DNA from 2 places in the Gordonia sp. B8661-1 genome. Region 2 is predicted to be linked to the other one. Evidence: riboswitches for the same ligand, from Rfam matches in the RefSeq annotation. Region 2 holds a riboswitch; the other holds the start of a gene.
What was found. A riboswitch is a leader RNA that binds a small molecule or an ion and turns the genes downstream of it on or off. The one in region 2 is predicted to bind thiamine pyrophosphate.
Positions count from the first base shown of each region.

Region 1: it holds a riboswitch for thiamine pyrophosphate, as region 2 does, so the genes downstream of both, thiO (glycine oxidase ThiO) here and thiC (phosphomethylpyrimidine synthase ThiC) in region 2, are expected to answer to the same signal.

Region 1 is NZ_JCAHRL010000007.1:135,591-150,802, forward strand. It holds gene AC4JJG_RS15550 (EamA/RhaT family transporter) at 1-648, shown strand, start outside; gene AC4JJG_RS15555 (helix-turn-helix transcriptional regulator) at 653-3,262, opposite strand; gene AC4JJG_RS15560 (ABC transporter permease) at 3,292-4,053, opposite strand; gene AC4JJG_RS15565 (ABC transporter ATP-binding protein) at 4,053-4,973, opposite strand; gene AC4JJG_RS15570 (thiazole synthase) at 5,006-5,767, opposite strand; gene thiS (sulfur carrier protein ThiS) at 5,773-5,970, opposite strand; gene thiO (glycine oxidase ThiO) at 5,967-7,031, opposite strand; TPP riboswitch at 7,040-7,126, opposite strand; gene thiE (thiamine phosphate synthase) at 7,156-7,830, shown strand; gene AC4JJG_RS15590 (nitroreductase) at 7,831-8,514, opposite strand; gene AC4JJG_RS15595 (hypothetical protein) at 8,812-9,177, shown strand; gene AC4JJG_RS15600 (NUDIX hydrolase) at 9,187-9,666, opposite strand; gene AC4JJG_RS15605 (GlnX family signal transduction membrane protein) at 9,951-11,387, shown strand; gene AC4JJG_RS15610 (glutamate ABC transporter substrate-binding protein) at 11,384-12,379, shown strand; gene AC4JJG_RS15615 (serine/threonine-protein kinase) at 12,379-14,877, shown strand; tRNA gene AC4JJG_RS15620 (tRNA-Arg) at 15,036-15,111, opposite strand; tRNA gene AC4JJG_RS15625 (tRNA-Ser) at 15,156-15,212, opposite strand, start outside.
Region 2 is NZ_JCAHRL010000010.1:135,477-150,688, reverse strand. It holds gene AC4JJG_RS18765 (ABC transporter permease) at 122-1,105, shown strand; gene AC4JJG_RS18760 (ABC transporter permease) at 1,107-2,018, shown strand; gene AC4JJG_RS18755 (dipeptide ABC transporter ATP-binding protein) at 2,015-4,099, shown strand; gene AC4JJG_RS18750 (ABC transporter family substrate-binding protein) at 4,096-5,760, shown strand; gene thiD (bifunctional hydroxymethylpyrimidine kinase/phosphomethylpyrimidine kinase) at 5,856-6,734, opposite strand; gene thiC (phosphomethylpyrimidine synthase ThiC) at 6,731-8,401, opposite strand; TPP riboswitch at 8,393-8,507, opposite strand; gene AC4JJG_RS18735 (GNAT family N-acetyltransferase) at 8,835-9,182, shown strand; gene AC4JJG_RS18730 (siderophore-interacting protein) at 9,256-10,032, shown strand; gene AC4JJG_RS18725 ((2,3-dihydroxybenzoyl)adenylate synthase) at 10,051-11,730, opposite strand; gene AC4JJG_RS18720 (salicylate synthase) at 11,911-13,266, shown strand; gene AC4JJG_RS18715 (ATP-binding cassette domain-containing protein) at 13,250-14,227, shown strand; gene AC4JJG_RS18710 (ABC transporter permease) at 14,227-15,048, shown strand; gene AC4JJG_RS18705 (ABC transporter permease) at 15,045-15,212, shown strand, end outside.

The sequences.
Region 1 (15,212 bases), on a different contig from region 2:
ACCGGCGGCGGCAACAGCGCGGTGTTCCACTGGGAGCTCTTCATCGCGACGCTCGGACTGTGCGCGTTCGGACTATTCGGCGTCTACCGCCTCGGCAAGCACGCGGCGATCGTCGGCGGCGCCGTCGCGGGTCTGCTGTTCGGTGTCATCGCGATCGCTGTCCGCATCCTCGACGGTGTGCAGCCCTTCGATCTGGTCACCCTGCTGACCGATCCGGCCGCCTGGACCATCGCGGTGGCCGGTGCGGTCGGGTTCTTCGTCCAGACCGTCGCCCTCCAACTCGGCGCGGTCAATGGAGTCACGGCCGTCCTGGTCGTCGGCGAGACGGCAGGACCGAGCCTGGTAGGCGTCATGTTCCTGGGCGACACCGCCGAGCCCGGACTGGCCTGGCTGGCGATCGTCGGGTTCATCGGTTCGGTCGTCGGCGCGATTCTGGTGGCCTGGTACGGCAGCGGCGATCCGGATCACTTCGGTGAGGCGCCTCCGCAGAAGGGCGGCTGGCGTCGCGGCCGTGTCGACGAGGATCCGACCGCGCAGGTCGACGGCGATGCGGCCACTCAGCCGGAGTCGTCGGCGGACTCACGCATCACCGGCGACATCCTGTTGCCCCGCCGCGATCAGCAGTGCACCGATCGCGAACGTCACTGACGGATCAGGAATCCGCGGTACCGCGTACGAGGATGTCCGCGATCTCCGCCCGATCGGTGATGTCGAGTTTCGTGCATGCCCGGTAGATGTGACCTTCGACGGTGCGCACCGACAGGTACAGCCGCTCGGCGATGTCCTTGTTCGACAGCCCGGCCGCGACGAGATTGGCGACCTCCCGCTCGCGCGAGGTGAGGGGAAGCGGTTGCGCGGCGGTCACCAGGGCGGGTGAGCGGAGGCCACCGCCCTCGGCGGCGAGCCGGTTGGCGACGGCGGCCGACGCGACCGTGGCCGACCGACTGCCCGCACGCTCGTGCAGGACACTGGCCTGCGCGGCGCTGTCGGCGGCCGACAGCGCGTACCCGAGCTTCTCGAATTCGCTTGCGCAGACGTCCAATTCGACCGCGTCATGCTCGGCGTGGGCACGTGCGTGCCGCGCGTAGAGTGCCGCGAGCGGCCCGTCGATCTGCTCCGCCAACTCGGTCAGCCGCGCCACGGTACCGTCGTCGCCGAATCGCGCGGCGGTGTGCAGAGCCTCCGCCTCCACGGCGAACTGTCCCGAAGCGCGCGCGTCGGCGGCTGCCTGTCGCGCCGTACGGACCGCCTCCGTCAGCATGCCGGCGGACGCCTGCTGCCAGGAACGAGCGATGCCCAGGAGTGGACCGAAAACTGCCACGTGATCGCCGTACCGTGCCTGGGCCGCCGACATGGCCTGCGCGGCCGGCTCGGCCCGGCCGAGCACACTGCGCGCCTGCACCAGATAGAAGCGGGCCGGGTAATTCCACGACTCCGCGGACTGCCCGCTGTCCAGACTGGCGAGCGTCTGCTCCATCCGACGCTCCACCTGCTGCACCTGCCCGCGCGCGAGTTCCACTGCGGACCTGAGGATTCCGGCCATCGCCCAGCCCAGATACTGACCGGCGTTGGAGAACTTCACGTAGCGCTCGGCCGCCGCGGTCGCGTCGTCGAGACGGCCCGTGAGGGTGAGTGCCAGGATCTCGCCCAGGCCCGTCGGGAATCGGAGCAGACCGTCGGTCGACACCTCGGCGGCACGCGCGCGGATCGCGAGATCGGCGACCTCGTCGCCCCGCCCGGCCAGTGCACGAGACAGGCTGCCACCGAAGACCGCCCACTCCACTGCCCACGGGAGGGGATTCTCCGCGGTCAGCACCTCGTCCGACAGTGCGATGGCATCGTCGAGCCGGTTCTCGAACAGCGCCCCCGCGGACGCGATGCCCTGCACGATCAGCCGCAGGTTCGGGTCGGTGACGCGCTCGGTCATCAAGCTCAGCACCTCGTTGGCGCGGTGCGCATCGCCCAAGGCCCAGAACAGGTTTCCGAACCGCTGGCCACCCCAACGGATGAGTTCGATCTCGTTGAGGTCGTCGGCGCGGAAGGACTTCAGTACCGCGTCGGCCTCCTCGGCGGCGCCCTGCCACATCAACGATCGCGCGAGCATCTCGGCGGCGTCCAGGCCACCGCCGTCGGCGACGGCGGCGCGGGCGAACCGTTCGCCCATCGGCACGTTCGCGAGCATGAGCGCATCGCGCGCGGCGGCGCTCATGAGTTCGCCGTTGGGTTCCACGTCGCTCTCGAGCGTGAGGTCCGCGAGGCGGATACGTTCGGCGGGGCTGTTCACCTCGCGGTTGCGCAGCGCGGTGACCAGCTTGCCGCGTAACCGCCGCGACGACACCAGACCGAGGCGGTGCCGGATGACCCCACCGAACAGCGGGTGGTTGTAGCGCACCGACAATCGGCGGCCGTCGCGGAAAATGCGGACGAGTCCGTCGATCTCGGCCTGCTCGACGGCCTCCTCGCCGGCCAGCTCGGTCATCACGTCGAGGTCCAGCGGCTCACACAGAGTCAGGTACTTGAGAACCTTGAGCACCGAATCGTCGAGCTGTTCGATACGGCCTTCCAGCAGCGACGCCAGCTCGGATGTGATGGCGGCCTGTCCGCGCAGCTGCCAGACCCCGTTCACCTGACGCAACGTGTCGGCCTGCCGGGCACCCTCCACCAGATGGCGCAGGAAGAGCGCGTTGCCGCCGGACGCCTCCCACATGAGGTCCGCCGACAATCCTTCGAGCTGGCCGCCGAGGACCGACTCGATCAGGTCGACACTCTGCTCCTTGCTGAACGGCGACAACGTGATCCGGGTGAGGTGATTGTCCTTCCACAGCGAGGTCACGGCGTCCGGCACGGTCTCGCCGCTGCGCACGGTCGCGACGATGTGCACGGCCCGGTCGATGGCCAACTGATGCAGCAGGGTCGCGGACAGTTCGTCGAGCAGATGTGCGTCGTCGACGCCGACGATCACCTTGCCGTCGGACAGCAGCGATTCGCGTGCGGCGGCCAGGTAGGTGACCGGATCACTGGACGTGGCCGGACCGACCAGATGGGCGAACACACCGAGCGGAATGGACCGCGCCGATTCGGTACCCGCGACCCAGCGCACGCCTGTTTCCAGCGTGGCGGTCACGTGGCGAGCCAGGGTCGTCTTGCCCACCCCGGAGTCGCCGGTCAGGACGACACCGCAACTCGCGCTTCCGCCGGTGAGCGCTTCGCGGATGATTCGGTATTCCTCCGCACGCTCCACCAGCGGCCAATTCGATGGCATACCGTGAATTCTAGTCCCTGCCGAATTCGTCAGGCATCGCGGCGTTGCACAACCAGGATGCCAATGCCGAAAATCACGATCGCAAAGATCACTATATAAGTTAGCGAACCATAGATATTCCAGTGAAAGTCGACCGCGCTTTCCGTTCCGTCACCGGACAGAAACCTGCTCGCATTCTCGAACGGCAGAAATGGCGCAATGTGATTTCCGATGCGCGGCAACACCTTCAGGATGTTCTCGATGGCCAGAATCCACAGCAGGACGATGACGATGGCACCCGCGGTCTGCCGCACGATGGCGCCCACACCCACCGCGATCACCACGTAGAGCATCACGATCAGCGGAGTGCCCCAGATCTGGCGGATGACATCGCCGTTCCCGAAATCGATATTCATGATGTCGCCACCGGTCACCTTTGCGATGAGCAGACACAGCAGCACCAGGAACAGCGTCACCACACCGCCGAGCAACGCATACACAATGGCCTTCGCCACCAGCACCTGCGGGCGCTTGGGGACCGCCTGAAAGGTGGTCCGGATGGTTCCGAATCGGTATTCGCTGGTCACCGCGATGACACCCATGATCATCAGCACCAGGCCGCCGAACAGGTTGATCCCGACCAGTGCGGCCGACGCCGATTCGGCGGGGGTGAACGGCGCGCCGTCGAGCGATCTCGTCGACACGCCGACGATCGCGGCGAAACCGAGACCGAGAACCACGACGATCCCGACGCACCAATAGGGCGAACGAGTGGAGAGCAGTTTGATGCGCTCGGCATTGATCGACGGAATCACTGCCCGCCCTCCCCTCGGTACTGCACGGCGCCGGCCGTCATCGACATGAACACTTCCTCCAGTGAGGCGGTGGTGCTGGACAATTCGTGGAGGACGAGTCCCGCACGCGCGGCGATGTCACCCACCTGATCGGTGACGACGTCGGCGACCGACAGGAACGGCTGTCCGTCCTGACCGGTGCCCGGCGTGACCCGCAGTCCGGCCTCGGCGAGGACCTGGTGCAGGGCGGGCAGTTGGGGACTCCGCACGCGAACCGACCGTGCGGCCTGCGCGGTGAACTCCGCCACCGAGCAGTCGGCGATGAGCCTGCCGCGGCCGATCACCACCAGGTGATCGGCGGTCAGGGACATCTCGGTGAGCAGGTGACTGGACACCAGGACGGTGCGGCCCTCGGCGGCCAGGCTGCGCATGAAGCCGCGAATCCAGACGATGCCCTCGGGGTCGAGACCGTTCACCGGCTCGTCGAACAGCAACGTGCCCGGATCACCGAGCAACGCGCCGGCCAGTCCCAGCCGCTGGGACATGCCCAGCGAGAAGCCGCCCGCACGTTTGTTCGCGACCTGGGTGAGCCCGACCATCTCCAGGACCTCGTCGACCCGGGATTCGGGGATTCGGCTCGCCGCGGCCATCCACCGCAGATGGGACCGCGCACTCCGGTTCGGATGCACCCAGCGGGCGTCGAGGAGTGCACCGACCTGCCGCAGCGGGTTCTCGAGGTCGGCGTACGCCTGGCCGTTGATGGTCGCGGTGCCCGCCGTCGGCCGGTCCAGCCCGAGCATCATGCGCATCGTGGTGGACTTGCCCGCACCGTTCGGTCCGAGGAAGCCGGTCACCAGACCGGGCCGCACATCGAAGGTCAGGCTGTCGACGGCGCGGACCCGTCCGAAGTCCTTCGTCAGATTCTCGACTCTGATCACGCCACGACCCTATCGTTGCCGTGTCCGGTTCTTCAGCGCTCCGGTGACGACGCGCGTGCCCAGAACCGTTTCGGTATGCGTCCAGCACCGTGTGCGGCCCGCCCGGCCAGCACCGCGTGCCGCATGGCGAGGGCCATCCGTTCGGGGTCGTCGGCGCGGGTCACGGCCGACGCCAGCAATACGGCGTCGCAGCCCAGCTCCATCGCCAGCGCGGCATCGCTGGCGGTACCGATACCCGCGTCGAGGACGACCGGAACCCGGGCGGCATCGACGATCATCTCGATGTTGTGCGGATTGGCGATGCCCAGACCGGTGCCGATGGGCGAGCCGAGCGGCATCACCGCAGCCACCCCGGCATCCTGGAGCCGCGCGGCGAGCACCGGATCGTCGTTGGTGTAGGCGAGGACCGCGAATCCGTCGTCGACGAGCTGCCGGGCCGCGGTCAGCAACTCGACGGGATCGGGCAGCAGCGTCCGCTCGTCGGCGACGACCTCGAGTTTCACCCAGTGTGTTTCGACGGCCTCCCGCGCCAGTTGCGCGGTCAGCACGGCCTCCGCCGTGGTGTGGCAACCCGCGGTGTTCGGCAGGATCGCGATGTCGAGACGGCGCAGGAGGTCGATCATCCCGGTGCGCGAGGTCGGACTGACTCGACGGAGCGCGACGGTGGTGAGCTCGGTTCCGGAGGCGACCAGAGCACGTTCCAGCACAGCGAGATTCGCGATTCCACCGGTGCCCATGATGAGTCGGGAGCCGAAGGTGCGGTCCGCGATGCGGAGCGGGTCGGATGCGGTCATCGTGCTCACCCGCCCTGGACAGCGGTGACGATCTCCACGGTCGAATCGTTGTCCAGCAAGCGATTCCAGCCACCGCGCGGGACCACCTCGCCGTCGAGGGCGATGGCGATCCCCCGGTCCGGCAGGCCGAGGGCCGTCACCAGGTCGGCCACCGACGACCCCGGCGCCATCGGGGTAGCCTCTCCGTTCACGATGAGATTCAGCACGGGATGTCTCCTTTCCGCGGGGCGGGTGGGGTAGCGAGGGTCGGGTCGTCGAGGAGTGCCAGTACGGCATCGGCGGTGTACGGCGCCAACAGGATTCCGTTGCGCCCGTGCCCGGTGGCGATCACGGTCCGGTCGTCGAGCCGGCGAATGACGGGCAGACCGTCGGCCGAACAGGGGCGGGCACCGGCACCCGCTTCGACGAGCTCGTAGGTGCGCAATCCGGGCATGAGTTCGGTCGCATCGGCGAGCAGATCGGCGACACCGCCCACCTCCGGACTGCCGACCGTGCCGTCGTACGGCTCGTATTGTGTTGCGCCGACGACCACTCCGTCATGCCGGGGCACCAGGTAGACGGCTCGTCCGTCGATGCGTCCGCGGATCACCCGGGACGGCGGCGGCACCGACCATCGGGTTGCTCGCAGTCGCAGGATCTCCCCCTTCGCCGGATACAGGCCGAGATCGGGAACCAGCGGGCCGGAGCCGAGACCGGCCGCCACCACGACCTGATCCGCGCCGATGTCAGCGACATCGTCGATCCGGCGGTCCACGACCTCGGCACCGGCATCGGACAGCGCCGTGCGCAGTCTGTCGATCAACAGCCGATTGTCCACGGCCCCTTCACCGTTCACGAGATGACCGCTGTGCACCCGCGGGCCGAGCGACGGCTCCAGCTCCCGGGCCTCGGCCGCACCGACCGCGCGGAGATCGTGCCGGGCCCGCGGATGCTGCGCCCAGACGAACTCCGCGAGGCCCGCGAAATGCGCGGCGTCGGCCGCGGTGGCCGCGACGAACAGCGAGTCCGTCGCCGCCATGACCGACGGTTCTCCCAGTCGCGCAACAAGATCCGGCCACCGGCGCACGGACGCCACGGAGAGTTCGAGAAGTGCGTCCTCGCCGGGCAGACCTTCGCCGAGAGAGCCGAGCATCCCGGCGGCCACCCAGCCGGCGCGGTCGCCGGACGGATCGTCGAACACCGTGACCGCGCGTCCGGCGTCCACGGCGGCCAGCGCGCACGTCAGGCCGATGACCCCGCCTCCGACGACGGCGAGCGTTTCCATCTGCTGTCCTTCCTTCGCCGGCATTACCCGGATCAGGTCAAACGGTCAGCGGCGGCGTCCGCACTCTCAGCCCGGCGTACCCCCGGGCTCCCGTGTCTCCGCCAACCAGCCTAGCGTTGCGCAGGTGACCGTCCCACGAGACCCGATCCGCGAACGCCTCGGCACCGCCCGGCTCTACCTGTGCACCGACGCGCGCCGCGATCCCGCCGATCCGGGTGGGCAACGGCTGCTGGACTTCGTCGAACAGGCGGTCGCGGGCGGCGTCGACATCGTGCAGATCCGCGACAAGAGCGAGGACTTCGAGGCCCGTGAGGAATTGGCACTGCTGGCGCGACTGCGCGAGGTGACCGACCGGCACGGCGCCCTGCTCGCGGTGAACGATCGCGCCGACATCGCCGCACTGTCCGGGGCCGACGTCCTGCACGTCGGGCAGGGCGATCTGACCCCGGCCGACGCACGCCGGATCGTCGGACCGGATGTCGTCATCGGCCTGTCGACGCATGACGAGGAGCAGATGCGCGCCGCCGAGGCCGACGGCGAGGTCGACTACTTTTGCGTCGGACCGTGCTGGCCGACGCCCACGAAACCCGGACGCAGCGCCCCCGGACTCGGCCTGGTGTCGGCGGCCGCCGCGACCGGCACCGGCAAACCCTGGTTCGCCATCGGCGGCATCGACCCCCAGCGGCTGCCTGAGGTCGTCGCCGCCGGAGCGGAACGGATCGTCGTGGTGCGGGCCATCACCGCCGCCGACGACCCGGCCGCCGCGGCCTCGGCGTTGCGCGCCGCCGTCGCCGGTTGATCACTTGTCGACGAAGGTCACCACGTCGTCGAGGTCGGCACGCGAGGTCCGGAACCCGTTGATGGGGGCGTCGGTGTCGGCGTAACCGAAGGAGATACCCGCGACGATGTGGCGATCCTCCGGGATACCGAGATGTTCGTGCAGCACAGGCGAATACGACGCCAGCGCCGCCTGCGGCGAGGCGCCGAGCCCGAGAGCCTGCGCGGCCAGGAGGAACGTTCCGATGTAGAGCCCGGTATCCACCGCACCGTAGGTGCCCAGAGACGGAGCGGTCGTCACGATCGCGACGTGCGGGGCGTCGAAGAGCTCGAAATTGCGGCGCATCTGGGCGAGCCGGCCGGCATGGTCGTCGCGTGCGATCCCCGCGGTCTCGTACAGCTGGAACCCGCACTCGCGGCGACGGTCGCGGTACACACCCTCGTATCCGGGCGGCCACGCGATGTCGGACCCGATCGCGCCACCGCCGTCGACATGCTCGAGCAGAGCCTTGCGGAGTCGTTCGGTTCCCTCGCCCTCGGTAACGACGACCTGCCACGGCTGCGTGTTGCACCACGAGGGCGTCCGCTGCGCGAGCCGCAACAGACGTTCGATGTCGGCGCGCGGTACCGGATCGGGCCGGAACTGCCTGCATGTCCAGCGTTCGGACAGGATCCGTTCGAGTGCCGCAAACGGGGTCGTCGTCATCGGGTCTCCTCTGTTAGTGTGGTCGGATCATGTCACGCACGCTGAGCAAGCTCGTAACCCGCCGCAGCGGGGTCTGATTCGACCGACCCCCCGCTGCGGGGTCGTTGCGCGCTCTTTCGTCGGTCATCATTTTTCGACCGAAACGACATTCAGACGATGCACACACTTCATTCAGCCCGACCATCCTGGCCTTGTGACACACCACAGGGCAGCCGATCCGCGTCGAGTTCCCGCGACCCGTTCGCCACGCGGTTCGGGTGCGCCCTTCCCCGAGGCATTCGTGAGGAGGCATCCGGCATGACCTGGCAAGGATTCGCCGACGAATACGCCCCCAGCGGCTCCATCCGCCTGGGTTCCTGGACCGTCGAACCCGACCGCGAAGACCTAATCACCTGCCGCGCGACCATCGCCTACGCCGACCGCATCATGTCGTTGCAGGCCCAGTCCACCGGACCGATCGGCGCGATGACGTCAATGCTCCACGAGATCGGCGCACCGGTGCAGATCGTCAGCCTGCACCAGCGGAACGTCGAGGGCGCGATCACCACGTTCCTGCTCTGCGAGCGCGACAATCGCCAGTGCTGGGCCTACGGCAACGGCGCCACCGGCGACGAGGCCAACATCAACGCACTCATCGCGGGCGCCAATCGTCTGAGCGAGTGATCCCGCGGATCATTCGCTGCTGATCGACGTGAGACGGGCGAGCAGTCCCGGCCACGCGCCCTCGAAGGCCGGGTGCAGCGGGAGTGCGATCACCTCGGCCTCCGGCACCCAGCGAAGTTCTGCGGACTCACCGTTGGCCACGGTCTCCAGCGGTGCGTCGACCTCCGCGATCACCGTCGTATAGGACCAGCCGCTGGGCGCCTCATGCGTGACGATCGTCGCGACGACCCGCAATTCCTCGTGACCGATGCCGGCTTCCTCGCCCGCCTCGCGGACGGCGGTGTCGACCGCACTCTCATGGGAGTCACGCGCGCCGCCCGGCAGCGCCCAGGTGCCGCCCTGATGCGACCACACGGCCCGGTGCTGGAGCAGCACCGACATCGTGCCGTCCGCCAGTGGCGCTCGCAGCAGCAGACCGGCCGCGCCGTGCCGTCCCCAATAGCGAGAACCATCCGGGTCGATGACCCAACCATCGCCGTCTCCGCGCACTCCGCCTCCGATCGCTGCGCCTCCACGGTAGGGCAACGACTCCGCGACTGGCCACCATTCACGCACGCGGAACACCCAAGATCACGAACCGGACACGGGCTCTTACATCGCGCACCACACCGCAGGTGAGGGATAGGGTGAAAACGATCCCAGAAGACGAAACGTGTGACCCGTCCGAGACGACAGAGAAGGTATGGCCGTGAACGTGACGCCGGTATCAGCCGGCACTCGAGGCCGCCGCCAACTCGTTCCATCGACACCGCACCATCGAGGGGATTCCGGCCGTGACGCATGAGGCCTCGCCGATGCGCAGCGCGTTGACACGCGCGGGCCGCAGTATGCGAGCCGGGCCGACGTCACCACCCATTCGCCAGATCCTCGCCGACCGCCGTGAACTGATGAGCGGCGCCCGCGAACGTACCCAGTCGCCGTTGACGACCCTGCGACATTATTCGGTGACCAGCCCCGGAAAACTGGTGCTGATGCTGCTGGCACTGGCCATCGCCTGTGTCGGCACCGGACTGTACGCATCGTCGTCGCTGGAGAATCGCACGCAGACCCTGCGTGAGCTGATCACCACCACCGAGCCGCTCGCCGAGGCGTCGCAGGTGCTCTACAGTTCGCTGTCCATCGCCGACGCCTCCGCGAACTCGGCGTTCATCGCCGGCGGTCTCGAACCCGCGCAACTACGCACGCGCTATTCCGACGCCATGGCCACCGCGTCCGCAGCACTCGTGACGGCGGCGGGCGGGACCGAACGTGAAGCGAGCCAGGAGATCCGGGAGAGTGTCGCCGACGATCTGCAGATCCTGGCCGTCGACATCCCGGTCTACTCCGGTCTGATCGAAACCGCTCGCGTGAACAATCGCCTCGGCAACCCCGTCGGGTCGTCGTATCTGGGGCAGGCGTCGGCACTCATGCAGGACACGATTCTGCCTGCGGCGCAGCGTCTGTACGAGCGACGGTCGATGGCCATCGCCGATCCGCAGCGGGCACTGACCGTACCTCCGTGGGGCGTATACGTCGTACTTCTGCTCGTCATCGCCGCGCTGGTGCTGGCCAACCGCTACCTGGCCCGCCGGACCCGGCGGAAGTTCAACATCGGTCTGCTCTGCGCATTCGTGGCCGTGGGCGGTGGTGCGATCTGGCTGCTCGTCTCCGGACTGACCTCGGTCGCCGCCACGAACGGTGCGCGCACCGACGGTGCCGATCCTCTCCGGGAACTCACCAGCGCCCGCATCCTCACCCAGCAGGCACGTTCCGCGCAGACCCTGTCGCTGGTCCGCCGCGGGGACCAGGGCAACCTGGAGAAGACCTTCACCGACTCGACCGACCAGATCGACGCGATCCTCACCAGACTGGAAAAGAACCGCCGCGACTCCGGAGCCGTCTCGGACCGGGACCTGCGCACCGCCACCGATGAATTGAACCGGTGGCGCGATCTCGACGGCCGGGTCCGGGAGAAGATGCGGACCGGCGACTTCGCCGGTGCGGGTGTCCTGTCCGTCGGCGACGGGGCGGGCACGACGGCGCGCGCGTACTCCGAGCTCGACGATGCGCTCGTGGACGCCATCACCGACACCCGCACCTCCTTCCGCGACGACATCAACACCGCGCAACGCGTCCTCGGCTTCACCGGCACCGGCATCCTGATGCTGACGCTCTTCGCGGCCGCCGCCGTGGTCGTCGGCCTCATCCCGCGCATCCGGGAGTACCGATGACGCACCGGAGAACGTTTGCGCGCCGCGGGCTGCCGGCAGTCCTCTGCGCGGTGCTCGTCGCCCTGTGTGCCGGCTGCGTGTTCCCGGCCCCCGAGTCCAGGCCACCGGTCGCCTCCGCCGATCGTCCGCTACCCCCCGGCGTCGAAACCGATGTGCCCCGCGAGCCCGCGCCGTCGTCGGAGAACTGCGACGCCATCACCAGTCTGCGACCGCCGGGCACGATGCCGGACGCGGGCAAGATGCCGCCGACCACCACGATGGGGCAGATCCTCGGACGCGGACGGTTGATCGTCGGCCTCGACATCGGCAGCAACCTGTTCAGCTTCCGCGACCCCATCACCGGCGACATCCAGGGCTTCGACGTGGATATCGCACGCGCCGTCGCCAAGGCCATCTTCGGCTCACCCGACCGCATCGAATACAGCGTCCTCAGTTCCGCCGAACGCGTCCAAGCACTCAAGGACCGCACCGTCGACATCGTCGTGAAGACCATGAGCATCACCTGCTCGCGCAGCGACACCATCGCCTATTCAGCGCCGTATTACATTGCATCGCAACGCATCATGGCTATCCGCGACTCGAATATCAAAGGCCCCGACAACCTGGCGAACAAACGCGTATGTGCGGCCCGCGGCTCCACGTCGATCGGGCGCATCCAGTCGATCGCGCCGCGAGCCCGGATGATCACCACCACGACCTGGGCCGACTGCCTGGTCCTCATGCAGCAGGGACAGGCCGACGCGGTGTCCACCGACGACGCGATCCTCGCCGGGCTCGCCGAACAGGATCCGTGGGTGCAGGTGGTCGGCCCGAGCCTGGGGGCGGAGTATTACGGGGTCGGGATCCCGAAGGGACAGGACGACATGGTCCGATTCGTGAACGGTGTCCTCTCGCAGGTGCGCGCGAGCGGTGAATGGCAGCAGATGTACAACCGGTGGCTGACCATCCTCGGCCCCGGCGCCGGCCCACCACTACCGACGTATCGGGACTGATGACGATGGAGGCCGACGTCAACAAGCAGGACAACCCGTCCGATCCGGGCACCCAGGCGGTGAGCCGCGAAGACCTGTGCGCCGACGATCCGGACGTGGGCACCCAGGCCGCGGTACCCGACGTGGGGACGCAGGCCGCGGACTTCGATCCGGGTACCCAGGCGGCGGTGCCCGATCTCGGCACCCAGGCGGCGGAGTTCGATCCGGGCACGCAGGGGGTTTCGCCGGTGCTGCGCGACCTGTCGACGGATAGGGTGTCGGGCCGTTCCGGTCCGACGATCCAGACCGGTGTGACCGCGGCGACCGCACGCGGCAAGCGGCTCATACCGTCGAAGCGTTCCCGTGTGCACGATCGGCGACTGGGCAGCGGCCTCGTCGAGATGCCGAAGATCATCGACACCGAGCCCGACGACGCGGTCCTCACCGATCCGATCATCCCCGAGCGCAAACGGAACTGCTGGAAGTGCGGAAAACCCTTGGGCCGCACCAACGGTCCCGGCAAGGGGCCGATCGCCGGAGAGTGCCCGCACTGCGGTGCACGGTACTCCTTCGTCCCCGGTCTGAAGCCCGGCACGGTGGTCGCCGACCAGTACGAGATCACCGGTGCCATCGCCCACGGCGGCCTCGGATGGATCTATCTCGCCATCGACCACAACGTGTCCGAACGTCCGGTGGTCCTGAAGGGTTTGCTGAACTCGTCGGACGCCGAGGCGCAGGCCGTGGCGCTCGCCGAACGCCAGTTCCTGGCATCGGTGAATCACCCGGGCATCGTGAAGATCTACAACTTCGTCGAGTACGCGGCCGATTACGACGCGCCCTTCGGCTACATCGTGATGGAGTACGTCGGCGGACAGACACTGAAGCAGCTCACCACCGACGACGCGGGCAAACCCGAGCTGATGTCCATCGAGACGGCGATGGCCTACATGCTGGAAGTCCTTCCGGCCGTTGGTTATCTGCATTCGGTCGGCCTGGTCTACAACGACGTCAAACCCGACAACATCATGGTCAGCAGCGACGAGGTGAAGTTGATCGACCTCGGTGCGGTGTCGCCCATCAACGGCTACGGACATCTGTACGGCACACCGGGTTTCCAGGCTCCGGAGATCGTGAAGACCGGCCCGCAGATCGCCACCGACATCTACAGCATCGGCCGCACCCTGGCCGCCCTCACCATCGACATGCCCAAGGCCGGCGGACGATTGCTCGACGGTCTGCCCGACGCGTCGAGCACCCCGATCCTCGCCGACAATCCGTCGTTCCATCTGCTGCTGCAGCGCGCGACCGCCGAGGATCCCGCCGAGCGGTTCGCGTCCACCGACGAAATGTCCACGCAGGTGCTGAATGTGCTGCGGGAGGTCGTCGCCGCGCACACCGGTGTGCCGCGACCGTCGATGTCCACGGTGTTCACGCCGCAGCGCTCGACCTTCGGCACCGATCTGATGCTGGCGCCTGTCGACGGGTTCTACGATCCCGGGCAGGCCGCGTTCTACGATCCGGTGGACATCGCGCGCGCTCTTCCCCTGCCGCTCGTCGATCCGACGGATCCGGCTGCGGGACTGCTCAGTTCGGCCGCACTGTCCGATCCCCGCCAGACCCTCGACTCCATCCACGCCGCCCGCGCCGACGGCTTCTCCTCACTGTTCGACGCCCCCAGCGACAATCCGCACCCGTCGCTCGAGATCGATCTGGCGGAGGCCCGCGCGCATCTGGAGCTCGACGACGTGGACACCGCGCTCAACCTGCTGCGGGAGGTATCGGTGCACCACGGGGATTCGTGGCGCCTGCACTGGTATCTCGCGATCTGCGCACTGATGAACGACGAACCCGAACTGGCCCACGAACGGTTCAGCGAAGTACTCGGTGCGATGCCGGGCGAGGTCGCCCCCAAACTGGCCGTCGCCGGAACCGCCGAACTGATCGGCCGCTGGCTGTCCACCGAGAACACCTCGGCCGCCGCACACAGCAAACGCATCACGGCGCTGTACGACTCGGCCCGTCACCACTATCACGACCTGTGGCTCACCGACCACGGCATCGTCACCGCGGCCTTCGGGCTCGCCCGCCTGGCCGTCGCGGCCGGCGACATCCGCGGCGCCATCGAACCACTCGACGAGGTGCCCGCCACCAGTCGCCACTACAACACCGCGCGAGCCACCTCGATCATCGCGCTCATCCACGGCCGCAACCCCGCCGACGTGACCCGCGAACAGGTCGTCGAGGCGGCGCTCCGCGTCTCCCGATACCCCGACGGTGATCCGCGCAAACAACGACTGCTGCTGATCGTCCTCGGCGGCGCCCTCGGCTGGGTGCACGCCCATCCCGACGTCGACACCGGCTCCACCAAGATCCTCGGCTACCCGTTCACCGAACCCGGGCTCCGCATGGGCACCGAGCAATCCCTCCGCGCTCTGGCCCGCCAGACCCGCCTCAACCGCGCCAACCGCTTCCTACTCGTCGACCTCGCGAACTTCGTCCGGCCGGACTCGCTGTTCTGACGGCTGTCCGAGGAAGATCCGCCACACAAAATTCCCCGGAGAGCGTGGCCGACTGGATAATCCAGTCGGTGTGGCTGTACGGGGAAGAATTTGTGGGCAGGCATGGGTACAGCGCTGGAACACAAAGAATCCCCGCACTCGTGAGTGCGGGGATTCCGTGGTGCGCCCGTAGGGATTCGAACCCCAAACCTCTTGATCCGTAGTCAAGTGCTCTATCCGTTGAGCTACGGGCGCGTGCTATTCAGTTGTACCTCCGCGGTCGGAGACCGCCGGGTCGGCGGAGGCGAGAGGATTTGAACCTCCGGTCCCGTTTTAGCGAGACAATTCATTAGCAG
Region 2 (15,212 bases):
TATGCATTCGGGCGCGTGGCGAGACGGGACCGGGGAGTCGCTGACACAATGATTCGACCTGACGTCGGGGGCGTTCCCATGGGCGTCTCCCGACGACGAGAACCACGATGACGAGGTCTGTGTGATCGGATACCTGGCCAGACGCCTGGTCACCTGGGCGGCGCTCGTCTGTCTCGCGACCAACCTCACGTACTTCCTCGCCACGTGGTTTCTCGACCCGCGCTCGAACTACGCCATCCGGCGACCACCGGTACCCGAGCATGTCGTCGACGAGGCGCTGAACACCTATAACCTCAATGACAAGACGCCGATCCTGGAACGCTGGTGGCAGTGGTTGACGGGGATTGTGGTGCATTGGGATTGGGGTCGCACGCCGGTCGGCGTGAGTGTCGCCGATCAGGTCGGGCACCGGATGATGACGTCGGTGCAACTGCTGGCGGCGGCGACCGTCATCGCCACCGTCCTCGGAATCGCGCTCGGCGTCTACACCGCGTTGCGTCAGTACCGATTCGCCGATCGTGCCTGGCAGCTGATCTCCATCGCGATGCTCAACATTCCGGTCGCGGTGGCGGGTCTGGCCGTCGTGCTGCTCGCGATCTCATTGAATCAGCAGGTGGGGCACACCGTCGTCTACGTCTCCGGGGCGGCCGGCGTGGACGTCCACGGGTTCTGGCCCGTTCTCGCCGACCGCGTGAAACATCTGATCCTGCCGACGATCACGCTCGTGGCCGTCCAGTACGCCGGGACGCACCTGATGCAGCGGTCGTTGTTGCTCGACACCATCAATGCCGATTACGTGCGCACCGCTCGCGCGAAAGGCCTGACGCGCCATGCCGCCGTACGACGTCACGCGTTGCGCACCGCGATCATCCCGGTTGCCGTCGGCATAGCCTTCACCATTCCGGCGGTGTTCACCGGCGCCGTCATCACCGAGACGATCTTCGGCTGGGAGGGCATGGGCCGATACTTCGTCACGTCCATCGCCACCAATGACATTCACGGCGTGGTGGCGGTCGCGGCCTTCGGTGCGGTGGCGACCGCGATCGGCGCGATTCTCGCCGATATCGCCGTGGTCTACCTCGATCCGAGAGTGCGGGTGAGTTGAGATGACGGCATTGCCAACGGAATTGGAGCCGGATACGCCGTCGCCGGTGGCACGGAGGAGATCCGGACGCGCCCGGATCATCGCGGCGCGTTTCGTGCGGAACAGACCGGCGGTTGCCGGTCTGGTGATCTTCGCCGGACTGGTCGCATTCGCGGTGTTCGGTGGTCTGTTCAGCACGTACTCGTATACCGACAGCGATTTCCTCGCGATCGGGTTCGGTCCCTCGTCGGGACATTGGTTCGGTACCAACGACGCGGGCAACGATCTGTATGCGCAGGTGGTCCACGGATTGCAGCGGTCACTGGTGATCGCACTGGTCGTCGCGGCCGGCAGTACGGTGATCGCGGCCTTCGTCGGTGGCATCGCCGCGTACTTCGGTGGATGGGTCCAGCGCGTGATCCTCGCCGTCATCCACCTGCTGCTCGTCGTGCCGACGTTCCTGATCCTCGCGCTCGTCGCCAACAGATCCGGGGGCGACTGGCGATGGCTCATCGTAGTGCTCACGGCCTTCGGCTGGATGATGCTCGCACGCATCGTGCATTCCCTGGCGCTGTCCATCAAGGAACGCGACTATGTCACGGCCGCACGGTATTACGGAGAAGCGCCGCTGGTCATCGTCGCCCGGCACATCCTGCCGAACATGGCATCCCTGCTCGTCATCAACTTCGCCCTCGGCGTGGTGGGCACGGTGCTCGCCGAGACCGGCCTGAGCTTCCTGGGCTTCGGTGTGCAGATTCCCGACGTGTCCCTCGGGTCACTGCTGCAGTCCGGGGTGGGCGCACTAGCGGCATCGCCGTGGCTGTTCTGGTTCCCCGCGGGAGCACTGGCCCTGCTGACGGTGTCGATGGCGTTGATCGCGGACGGCTTGCGGGACGCCCTGGATCCGTCGTCGAATGCGGGAGCGCGCCTATGAGCACGTCGACGACACCGAGCGGGTCACCCATTCTCGAGGTACGGGATCTGCGGGTGACATTCGGTAGCGAGGCCGGGCCGGTGGAGGCCGTGCGCGGGTTGTCGCTGGACCTTGTGCCCGGTCGCACGACCGCCATCGTCGGCGAATCCGGTTCGGGTAAATCGGTGTCCGCCATGGCGATCCTCGGACTGTTACCGGATCACGCCGAGGTCTCCGGATCGGTGCGGCTGCGCGGCGACGACCTGCTCGGGCGCTCGGACGCCGACCTGTCGAGGGTGCGTGGCAACGACATCGCGATGATCTTCCAGGATCCGATGTCGTCACTGACCCCGGTATTCACGGTGGGGGCGCAGATCGTCGAGGCGCTGCGCGTCCATCGCAGCATCGGCAAGAAGCAAGCGGCGCACCGGGCCGTCGAACTCCTCGAACTGGTCGGCATCCCCGATCCGAGACGCCGTGCGGCGGCCTTCCCGCACGAGCTGTCCGGCGGTATGCGCCAGCGCGTGATGATCGCAATGGCCGTCGCCAACGACCCGGCCGTCATCATCGCCGATGAACCGACCACCGCGCTGGACGTCACGGTCCAGGCTCAGATCCTGTCCGTTCTCGCTGCCGCACAACGGGAAACGGGCGCCGCGATGCTGCTCATCACCCACGATCTCGGAGTGGTCGCGGGGACCGCGGACGACGTGCTGGTCATGTACGGCGGCCGGACCGTCGAGTCAGCCGATGTGGACACGGTGTTCCACGCACCTCGGATGCCCTACACCATCGGTTTGCTCGGTGCGGTACCGCGCATGGACCGGCTCACCGACGCGCTCATCCCGATACCGGGAGCGCCCCCGGTGCTGATCGATCCGGTCGGGCAGTGCCAGTTCGCGCCCCGCTGTCCCATCGCCACCGACGAATGCCGTTCCGGTGAGCCGGAATTGCGCGAAGTGGTCGACTCCGATGCCGGTGGGCACCGCGTCGCCTGTGTACGCGTGGATTCGATCGAGGACGGCCGGATCGACGGCGCACCGGTGTTCCCGGTGCCGCCGCCGGGACGACGGGACGTCGCCGTGCGCACCCGCGAGGAAGCGGCTGCTCTCGAGATCCGTGACATGCGCCGGGAATTCCCCCTCACCAGTGGTTTTCTCAAACGCCGCGTCGGCACGGTGCGTGCCGTCAACGGCATCAGCTTCGACATCCGGCGCGGCGAAACCCTGGCCATCGTGGGCGAATCCGGCAGTGGCAAATCCACCACCCTGCTGGAGGTGATGGATTTCGCGCAGCCGGCCGGGGTGGTGCGCATCGGTGGCGTGGACCCGGCGACACTCGGCCGCCGGTCGGTGCGCCGACTGCGCCGCGACGTCTCGATCGTCTTCCAGGATCCGGCGCAGGCACTCGATCCACGATTGACGGCGTTCGACGTCATCGCGGAACCCCTACGTGTCACCGGGATGTCGCGTGCCGACACCGAGGAGCGGGTGGCGGATCTGATGCGGCGCGTCGGCCTCGATCCGGCACAGTCGGACCGGTTCCCCGTCGCGTTCTCCGGAGGCCAGCGCCAACGGCTCGCGATCGCTCGTGCTCTCGCACTCGACCCGGCACTGATCGTTCTCGACGAACCGCTGTCCGCACTCGATGTGTCGGTGCAGGCGGAGATCGTCAATCTGATCCGCGATCTTCAGCAGACGACCGACGCCGCCTATCTCGTGGTGGCACACGATCTGTCGGTGATCCGCCATGTCGCCGACCGGGTCGCGGTGATGTATCTCGGTGAGTTCGTCGAAGTGGGCACGGTGGAAACGGTTTTCGGGGCGCCGATGCATCCGTACACCCGGGCACTGATCTCGGCCGTACCGGTACCCGATCCGCGTGTGGAACGGGAACGAACCCCGATCGTCCTCCGCGGCGAGCCGCCGAGTCCCGCGGATATGCCCGACGGATGTCCCTTCGCCGGGCGCTGCCCCCTGCACCCCACACTGGACGAGGCATCGCAACAGAAATGCCGGACCGAGGCTCCCGCGCTGCGGGCGCTCGGCCTCGATGAGGCGACACACGATGTCGCATGCCATTTCGCGGAGGTGAACCGGTGAGATCATCAGTACGCCGCGTCGGCGTGCTCGTTGCGACGATTGTCGTGGGGCTGGCGGCGATCACCGGGTGCGGTGTGGCGCTGGATGATTCGGTGGTCTCGACGACCGGCGCCGACATCAACGAACAACCGCGGGAGAATATCCGCGACGGCGGCAGTCTCACCACGGCGCTCGTCGAGGTGACACCGCAGTGGAACACTTTCCAGGCCGATGGCTCGGCGTACACGCGACTCCTGTGGCGGTGGTACAACCCGACGCTGGCACATTTCTCACCCGATGGCACCTACTCCGCCAATCCCGATTACCTGACCGGCGTCCGGCGGGAGGTAGTGGACGGCAACACGGTGATCACCTACACGATCAACCCGAAGGCGCGGTACAACGACGGCACGCCCATCGACTATCGATCCTTCGTCGCGACGTGGCGCACCAATTCGGGTGCGGATCCCCGGTATGTGGTCGGTTCCTCCGACGGATACGACCGTATCGACTCGGTATCGCGCGGAGTCGACGACCGGCAGGCCGTGGTGCGCTTTCACGGCACGTACGCATGGCCCGACGGGCTGTTCAACGATGTGGTGAACCCGAACGCGAGCGATCCGGAGACCTTCAACAAGGGCTATGTGCAACAACCGCATCCGGAATGGGGAGCCGGGCCCTACCGTCTAGCCTCCTACGACAAGAATGCGGGCACCGTGGTCTTCGAGCGGAATCCGATGTGGTGGGGGAAGCCGGGAAAGCTGGACCGCCGCGTGTTCCGGCAGATGGAAGCTCAGGCCGCCATGAACGCGTTCCGCAACGGTGAACTCGACGCGGCCGCTGTCGGTTCGAAAGACACACGGGCGCAGGTGCTGACGATGGATGACATCGATATCCGGACGTCGGCCTCACCTCAGAAGGGGCTCCTGCTGCTGAACATCGAGGCACCTTTGCTCACCGACATCCGAGTACGCGAGGCGTTGCTGCTCGGCATCGACCGCGAGACACTGGCCCGTATCCGATTCACCGGACTGGGCTACACGGAGGATCTGCCGGGATCGCTGATCATGTACGGTTTCCAGCCCGGCTACCGCGACAACATCACAGGGACCGTGCGGTATGACCCCGAGCGATCACGAGCCTTGCTCGATGCGGCCGGCTGGCGGGTCGGCGACGACGGAATCCGCACACGTGATGGTCAACGCCTGGTACTGGAGTTCCCGAACATCTCCGATGACGTGACCAGTCTGAATCTGAGTCGCGCCCTGCAGGCCATCCTGAGGAAGGTCGGGATTGATCTCACGGTCCGTAAGCGGGCGTCGGCCGATTTCTCGAAAGTGTTCATCAACAAGGAGTTCGACCTGTTCCTGATGGGATTCTCGTCGACCGATCCCTTCGGGATGGCGTATTTGTGCCAGACATGGTGTTCCGGAAGCCAACTCAACCGGACCGGCGCCGGCACACCGGAACTGGACGCCGAGATACGGAAGGTCGGCACGATCGCCGACGAGCAGGCCCAGATCGCCGCGGGCAATGACGTCGAGCGACGTGCCTTCCGGCAGTTCTCCAACCTGCCGCTGTTCAACGGTCCCGCGATGATCGCGGTGAAACGCGGTCTCGCCAATTACGGTGCGGGGCAGTTCTTCGTGGGACCCGTCGAGGACATCGGCTGGCAGAAGTGATCTCGATACGTGGAGGGGCTCGCGGTTGCTGTTTGTCGAGTAGTGGCGTGCGAGCGTAGCGAGCCCGCCGCGTATCGAGACCCGGTCCTGACCGGCTACTCGATCGCCGTCGGTACGCGGAGGCGCCACAGCGGGTTGACCGGGCCATGGCCGGCGCCCAGCGGGTAGGCGGCCTGTAATCCGCACGTCACCCACTGCTTGGCGAATCGCACGGCGTCCGGCATCGGAAACCCATGTGCGAGAGCGCATACCGATGCCGCAGCCAGCGTGTCACCTGCGCCGTGATCGTGTGGGGTGTCGATGCGCTCATGATCGAACCCGCGGAACTCGATTCCGTCGTAGAGCAGGTCGGGGCTCTGCGTGCTGGCCCGGAGATGCCCACCCTTGACCAGCGCCCACCGTGCGCCGAGGGCATGCAGCGCTCGTGCGGCGGCACGCTGCGTCTGTTCGTCGACGACCGTGACGTCGGTGATCAGCCGCACCTCGTCGAGATTCGGCGTGACCATCGAGGCGATGGGGATCAGCCTGGTGCGCAGGGTGTCCAGGGCGGAATCGGCGAGCAGTTGATCGCCGTGCATGGAGGCGCAGACCGGATCGACGACGAGTGGAATCGGACCGTCGCCCCCGATGCCCAGTTCCCGGCAGGTGTCCACGACGGCATCGATGATCGGTGCCGACGCCAGCATGCCGGTCTTGACCGCGGATACGCCGATGTCGTCGACGACCGCGCGAATCTGGGCCGCGACCGTCTTCGGGGTGATCTCCTGAAAACCACTGACCCCCACCGAATTCTGGACCGTCACGGCAGTCACGGCCACGCAGCCGTGCAGGCCGAGCATCGCGAACGTGCGCATGTCGGCCTGAATTCCCGCCCCGCCGCCGGAGTCGGAGCCGGCGATCGTCAGCACCCGTACAGGTGTGGCGCCCGCCTCCGGTGCCGGCAGCAGGGGCGGGCCCCCGACGGACTCGGTCACCGCGCGGACTCGACCGGGAGATACACGCGGTTGCCCGATTCGGCGAATTCGGCCGATTTGGCGGCCATCTCGGCGTCGATCTTCGCGTCGATGTCCTCGGCGGTCACCAAGCCGTTCTCCTCCGCGTACGTGCGGACATCCGCGGAGATGCGCATCGAGCAGAACTTCGGTCCGCACATCGAGCAGAAATGTGCGGTCTTCGCGGGTTCGGCCGGCATCGTCTCGTCGTGATACTCGCGTGCGGTATCCGGGTCCAGGGAGAGGTTGAACTGATCGTTCCACCGGAACTCGAAGCGCGCCTTGGACAATGCGTCGTCGCGTTCCTGGGCTCGCGGATGTCCCTTTGCCAGGTCGGCGGAATGCGCGGCGATCTTGTAGGTGATGACACCGACCTTCACATCGTCGCGGTTCGGCAGGCCGAGATGCTCCTTCGGGGTCACGTAGCAGAGCATCGCGGTTCCGGCCTGCGCGATCATCGCCGCACCGATCGCGGAGGTGATGTGATCGTAGGCCGGTGCGATGTCGGTGGCCAGCGGTCCGAGAGTGTAAAAGGGTGCCTCCTCGCACCACTCCTCCTCCAGTCGGACGTTCTCCGCGATCTTGTGCATCGGGACGTGGCCGGGTCCTTCGATCATCACCTGTACACCATGGGATTTCGCGATCCGGGTGAGCTCGCCGAGCGTGCGCAGTTCGGCGAATTGCGCCTCGTCATTGGCGTCGGCGATGGAGCCCGGCCGCAGCCCGTCGCCGAGCGAGAAGGTGATGTCGTAGCGCGCGAATATCTCGCACAGTTCGTCGAAATGCGTGTACAGGAAGGATTCCTGATGATGGGCGAGACACCAGGCCGCCATGATGGAACCGCCTCGCGACACGATGCCGGTGACCCTGCGCGCGGTGAGCGGGACATACCGGAGCAGGACGCCCGCATGCACGGTCATGTAGTCGACGCCCTGTTCGGCCTGCTCGATTACGGTGTCGCGGTAGATCTCCCAGGTCAGCTTGGTGGGATCACCGTTGACCTTCTCCAGCGCCTGATAGATCGGGACCGTCCCGACCGGGACCGGCGAATTGCGCAGAATCCACTCGCGTGTGAGGTGGATGTCCTTGCCGGTGGAGAGGTCCATGATGGTGTCCGCGCCCCAGCGGGTCGCCCACACCATTTTCTCCACCTCCTCGGCCACCGAACTCGTGACCGCGGAGTTGCCGATATTCGCATTCACCTTGACCGCGAACGCCTTTCCGATGATCATCGGCTCCGACTCGGGGTGTCTGTGGTTCGCCGGAATCACCGCGCGGCCTGACGCGACCTCGGTGCGGACGACCTCGGCGTCCACGCCTTCGCGGGCCGCGATGAATCGCATCTCCTCGGTGACGATGCCCGCGCGTGCCCAGGCGAGCTGGGTGGCCGCTCCGTCGAGGGGCTCCGGCCGCGGCCAGGTGTCACGGGTGGCGGGCAGGCCTGCGTCGAGATCGATGACGGCGGTGGAATCCGTGTACGGCCCCGACGTGTCGTAGACATCGAGATGGGTGCCGTCGGTGAGGCCGATCCGCCGTACCGGGACGCGGAGGTCGCCTACCGGCAGGTAGTGCTTGGTGCTGCCTTCGATGGGACCGGTGGTCAACTGCACGTCGGTGGTTGCCGAGTCCGCGGATAGATGTGTGCCCATAATGCGTCTCCCTACGCCGGCATTACCCGGACAGGTTCAGGCGGTCGGCGACCGCCTGTCGCCATCTCAGCCCCCGGTGATCGTGGGAGCCCCCGCGTTGGTTGAGTTGTGTCGCCGCGCCCGTCGGATGTGCCTCCGGGCTGCCGGTCACGTCCCACCGTACTGGTACCGCCGGGACGCCGCCCGGGGTGTCCCGGCCCGGATGTCGGACATACGAGTGACCGCGGATTCCGCCGCGTCGCCGGTTATGTCGGTTTTCAGTTCCTATAAAAGGAGACACTTTTCGTGAATTCTTTGTCGGTGACATCCCACGTCGCGGACCTTGCGTACGATAGGGTGTGACCGGAATCACATAAGGCTGTATCCGTGTCGCTGTCGGCTGGGGTGGAGCCGGACAACGACCGATCGACGGATGAGCCTCGGGGAGGGATACGTGCAGAAGAAGCATCGCAGTCGGCCGCCGCAATCTGCGCGGTCGATCCTGCAGCAGATCTCGCAGGTCGTGCACAACACGGAGCGCGAGCGGTTCGAACTCTGGGTGGCCGGCGACCTGGTCGGTGTGCTCGGGTACAACACCGAGGTCGTCGACGGACGGAAGACCGTCACCGTCCTGCACACCGTGTTGTACGACGAATACACCGGACACGGTCTCGGCACCCGGCTGACCTGCGGTGCGATCAACTATGTGCGCGAACAGGGTGCGCGCCTGCGTCCGGTCTGCACGTTCACGAAGAGCTACCTCGATGCGCATCCCGGCGTCGTGGCGGTCGCCCCGGCGTAGACGCGCGTGAGGTTAGGCTACCCTCAACTCAGTGTGTCGTCATGCGGTCGGCACTCGGGAAAGGGGTAACCGAATGTCCAAGGATGTGCAGCAGGTCGCTGCCGGGAGCAAGGCGCCGGGCCGCGGGTGGCAGGGTGCGATGCTCAAGTTGCTCGGTGGCGACGACTACGAACTGACCGTGACCTCGACCGAGCGTGTCACCGACGAGTACCTGCGCCTTGGCTTCACCGGCGGTGGCGTGCTCAGGGAGAAGTCGGTGCATCCGACGATGTGGATGCGTCTGTGGTTCGAGGCCGACGGCAAGCTGCATCAGCGTGGCTACACACTCGTGGACCCGGACCCGGCGACGGACTCCTTCGCCATCGAGTTCGCCGTCCACGAGGGCACGGCCGCCGACTGGGCCGGGCGGGCGCAGCCCGGTGACACCGTGGCCGCCACCCTCATGGGATCGAAGTTCGAGTTTCCCGAACCGGCCGCACAGGGCTGGTTGCTCGCGGGGGACACCGCGTCGCTGGCGGCGATCAACTCGCTGCTCGACGCCATCGCGGAACTTCCGAATCCCGATGTGCCGGTGACGATCTGGTTCGAGTATCAACACGAGCGGGACACCGAGCTGCCGCTACGCCTGCGTGACGGGCAGACCGTGCACTGGATTCCGCGCAGCGACGGCACGGCCATCGTCGACGCGGTGCGTGCCGCTGCCTTCCCGGCGAGCGGCTATTTCGGTTGGGTGGCACTGGAATCCGCGAGTACACGGGCCGTCGCCGGCATCTTCAAGAACGACTACGGGATCTCCCGCAAATCGGTGAAGTCGATGGCCTACTGGGTCGAGGGCAAGCCGTACGCCTGAGTGCCGACCGCGTGTTCCTCAGGCGAGGAGTTCGTCGCGCAGGCGGGCCTTGTCGATCTTGCCGACCGGGGTGACCGGCAGCCGGGACACGATCGCCAGCGAGTCCGGCGCCTTGAACGCCGCGAGCCCCCGATCCAGCAGGAACCCCCGGACGGTGGACAGTTCGAGCGGCGCTTCGCGCGGTGCATCCAGGGAGAGAACCACTGCCGCGCAGATCTTTTCGCCCAGCGAGTCATCCGGTAGCCCGACCACGGCGGCCTGCCAGATGGACGGATGTGCGAGCAGGTTCTCCTCGACGTCGTCGGCGGCGACGTTCTCACCCGCGCGGACGATGGTGTCCTTGATCCGTCCGGTCACGGCGAGGTGGCCGGACGGCATCAGGCGCACCTTGTCGCCGGAGCGGTAATAGCCGTCCGGGGTGAACGAGCGGGCGTTGTGTTCGTCGGCGCGGTAATACCCGCGGATGGTGCAGGGGCCGCGGGTGAGCAGTTCGCCCTCGGTGCCCGCCGGTACGTCGCGTCCGTTCTCGTCGACCACGCGCACCTCGTCGAACTCCGACATCGGCGCCCCCTGCACGGCATGGACGAGATCGCGCGGGTCGTCGAGACGGGTGTAGTTGATGAGTCCCTCCGCCATGCCGAAGACCTGCTGCACGACGTCGCCGAGCGCGGCATCGAGTGCGATCGCGTCGGGTTCGGCGAGTTTGGCGCCACCCACCTGCAGGAGGCGCAGTGACGTGATGTCGGCCGCTTCCCATTCGGTTGCCGCGCACCATAGTTGGGCCAGCGCCGGGACCAGTGCGGTGACGGTGACCCGGTGCTGCTCGATGAGCTCGAAGGTGTGATCGGGACTCGGGTTGTCGGTGAAGACCAGATGTCCGCCGACGCCCAGGGTACCGAGGATGCCCGGGCAGCTCAGCGGAAAGTTGTGCGCCGCGGGCAACGCGACGAGGTAGGTGTCCGCGGAACCGAGTTCGGCCACCTCCGCGGAACGGCGGGCATTGAACTCGTAGTCGTTGTGGGTGCGGGCGATCAGTTTCGGCAGGCCGGTGGTGCCGCCGGAGACCAGGAACAGCACGGGCAGATCAGGATCCGCCGGTTCGGGGAACTCGACCGTATCCGGATCGGCGTCGGGCAGAGGCGCGAACGGTCCGGGATCGCCGGAGATGAACACCGAATCGACGGTCGGTACGCGCTCGGTGAGTTCGCGCGCGAGTTCCCGGAAATCGAAGCCGCGCCTGCCGTCCTCGCCGATGTAACCGACGGCCCCGGCACCCGCCGCCAGATGGGCGATTTCGGAGATTCGGTGCGCGGGCAGGGTCATCACGGGGACCACGCCGGCGCGGAGCAGGCCCAGAAAGGTGATCGCGAAGTTCGCGGAGTTGTTCAGTTGCAGGATGACTCGCCGGCCGGGCCGTAGTCCGGCGGCGACGAATCCGGCGGCCCGTCGCCATGCGGCGGTCCGTAGTTCGGCATAGGTCAGCGAGCGCGGTCCGTCGACCGAGGCGTCGGTGACGGCCGGGGCGTCCGGTGTGGCATCGGCTTGGGCGTCGAGGATCTGCCAGAGTTGCCGATCACGGAACAGGCCCGCGTTCCGGTAGCGCTGGGCCGCCTCGGGGGGATGGGGTGCGAATCCCGTGCTCAGATCGGACAGGAGATCGGAACCGGGGTCGGAGGGGGTCGCCTGGTCACTCGCCATGCCGGTATTCAATCACAGGCGCTTAGGTTAGCCTTAGCTTGAGTCCGACGGAGAATAGTTTAGGCTGTCCTAAGTAGGCGACCGGTCGGGTTCGCCGATGTTCGTGAACGAGGGTGAGGTGGCCGGCTCGCGGGGATACCCGACGGAGACGGCCGCACGAAGACGAAGGAACGAAGTGACATGTCGTTGACCGTTGATGCGCACACGGATGATCGCACCGGGCCGGGAGTGGCCGGCCCGTGGGATGGTTCGATCGCCGCTCAGGTGTGCGCGGCATGGGCGGCGTCCGGCCGATTCGGTGAATACGTCGTCTACGAACGGGATCGGCGATGGACCTTTGCGGCCGGTGTGCGTGCACGCATCCTCGTGACCCGTGACGAGGTGATCGTCGAGGAGAACGGACAGCGGACCGCGACCCCGTGGACCGGTGATCCGGCCGAGGCGCTGGCCGCGGCGCTGGGCGCGCGTTCCGCGGACGGGTGGCGCATCTACGGCTGGGTCGGCTTCGATTACTGTGCGCCCCACCATGACTTGCTCGACCGGGTCGCCGACGATGCGGTCCTCGCGCATCTGATCGTTCCGGACTTCGAGGCATTCGTCGACAGCACCGGCATCGACACCGGATCCGCGGATGCGGAAACGGCGCAGGCACTCAAGGATATCGCCGACCAGGCATCGGAGCCGGATGCGGCGCGCGCCGTCGACGTCGCGGTCGATCACGACGACTACCGGGGACGGGTAGCGACCGCGGTGGCCGAGATCCGGCGCGGCGACTACCAGAAGGTCATCATGTCGCGCGCTGTGGACATCCCGTTCGCCGTCGACGTACCGGCCACCTACGCGCGCGGTCGCGCCTCCAACAGTCCCGCGCGCTCGTACCTTCTCTCCCTGGGCGGACTCACCGCCGCCGGGTTCAGTCCGGAACTGGTCGTCGCGGTGGACAGTGACGGCACGGTCCTGACGGAACCGCTGGCCGGCACACGTGCCTTCGGTCGTTCGCGCGAACAGGATTCGGCGGCCCGCGACGACCTGCTCAGTGACTCCAAGGAGATCGCCGAACACGCCATGTCGGTGCGGGCCTGCTTCGACGAGATCGAGTCGGTGGCCGGTGCCGACACCACGGTCGTCACCGAATTCATGGTCGTCCGCGAACGCGGCAGCGTCCAGCATCTCGCGTCCACCGTGCGCGGCACCCTCGCCGACGACGCCGGACCGTGGCGCGCGCTCGGTGTGCTGTTTCCGTCGATCACCGCGTCCGGCATCCCGAAAGCCCCTGCGCTGGAGGCGATCTACCGGCTGGAGCCGGAGCGGCGCGGACTCTACTCCGGCGCCATCCTGATGGCCTCGTCGGAGGGCGACCTGGAGGCCACGCTCGCACTGCGGACCATCTACGCGACCGCTGACCGGTCCTGGCTGCGTGCGGGTGCCGGGATCGTCGCCGAGTCGCGGCCCGACCGGGAGTTCGAGGAAACCTGCGAGAAGCTGGGCAGTGTCGCGCCGTACGTGGTGCCCGCCGCGGATGCATCGGACAACTGAGGTGTCCCGGGGGACCGGTGCCGATGAGCCCACCATCGAGGTGACGGGTCTGGCGAAGTCGTACGGTGACGTGGACGCCCTGCGCGGGATCTCCTTCGAGGTCGCACGTGGCGAGGTACTGGGACTGTTGGGGCCCAACGGAAGTGGGAAGACCACCACGGTTACCGTTCTGTCGACCCTGCAGCGTCCCTCGTCGGGACGTGCCCGCATCTGCGGACAGGATGTCGTCACCGATGCCGCTCGGGTGCGCGAGCTGATCTCGCTCACCGGTCAGTACGCGTCGATGGACGAGGGCCTCACCGCCACGGAGAACCTCGCATTCTTCGGGCGTCTCACCGGTATACGCGGACGCGCCCTGACGAACCGGATCGACGAACTCGTCGAGGAATTCGACCTCGGCGAGGTCCGGCGCCGCCGCGTGGGTGAACTGTCCGGTGGCATGCGCCGACGGGTCGACATCGCCAGTGCGCTGGTGACCCGTCCGGAAGTGCTGTTCCTCGACGAACCGACCACCGGCCTCGATCCCCGCAGCCGAGCCGCGGTGTGGGACACCGTCGCAGGCCTGCGTGACGCCGGCATCACGGTGCTGCTGACGACGCAGTATCTGGAGGAGGCGGATCGCCTCGCCGATCACATCGTGATGCTCGACCGCGGCGCCGTAGTCGCCGCCGGAACCCCTGGGCAGCTGAAACAGCAAGTGGGAGCAGCGGTCTGCGAGGTCACGCTGATCTCCCGGGATGACGTGCCCAGGGTACTCGGCCTGCTCGACGATCTGGAGATCATCGAGCGACCGAACGAATCCACCGCCCATCCCCGTGTCGTGACCCGCGCGCACGACGGCATGGCCTCCGTCTCGGAGGTCATCACCCGACTCGACGCCGCCGGGGTGGAGGTCGTCGACATCGGATTGCGTCAGGCCTCGCTCGACGAGGTCTTCCTGCAACTGACGGACACCGCCTGATGTCGTCGGCGACCATGGAGGTGGCGCCGGCGGCGGATCCCGGTACGGCCTCCGCTCGCCGGAGGTCGGTGGGATTGGTGCCTGCGACCACCACACTGACACGCCAGAAGGTATGGGCGGCCGCACGATCCGGAGACGTCATCTTCGCCGTGCTGTCGCCGGTGGCCTTCTTCATCTGCTTCTACGTGCCGCTGCACCGGCGATTCGAATCAACTGGCATCGACTACGCGCAATTCCTCACCCCGGTGATCCTGCTGCAGGCCGGCCTGTTCACGGCGATCGCCGCCACCGAGAGCGCGGGCGCCGATGCCCGCGCCGGAGTTCGGGAACGCCTTGCCTCGCTGCCCATTCCGCGTGTCGCACCGGTGCTGGGGCGTCTCGGCTGGGTCATGATCCGGATGCTCCTGGCCACCGCGGGCGGTCTCGCGATCGCCGGCGTACTCGGCTTCCGGTTTCGCGGATCCGTTTCCGAGACCATTCTTTTCCTCGTGCTGGTGGTGATCTTCGGGTTGTCGCTGAGCATGTTCACCGACGTCATCGGGTCCTTCGCGCGGAACTCCACGGGGATGGCGAGCGTGCTGATGATTCCCCAGCTCGTCCTGGTGATGGCCTCCACCGGGCTGGTACCCGCAACGGGATTCCCCGACTGGGCGCAGCCGGTGGTCCGCAATCAGCCGTTGTCCGCCTTCGCCGACGCCCTTCGTGGTTTATCGACCGGAGCGGATGTCGAGCTCGCCGCCGTCGGGTGGTGGTCGGTGGGACTTCTCGCCGCGGGCATCGTCGCCGTCCTGCTGGCCGGGCGGAAGCAGGTGGGGCGATGACAATCGGTACAGGGGCGCGGACCGCCACCCGCGGCGCTCCTCGACGACAGACCGTCGGCGTGGTACGGCAGACCCTCGTGCAGACCGGGGCGCTGCTGCGCTCCTGGTCCCGCGATCCGGGGATTCTGGTGCAGGCCTTCATCTTCCCGGTGTTCCTGCTGCTC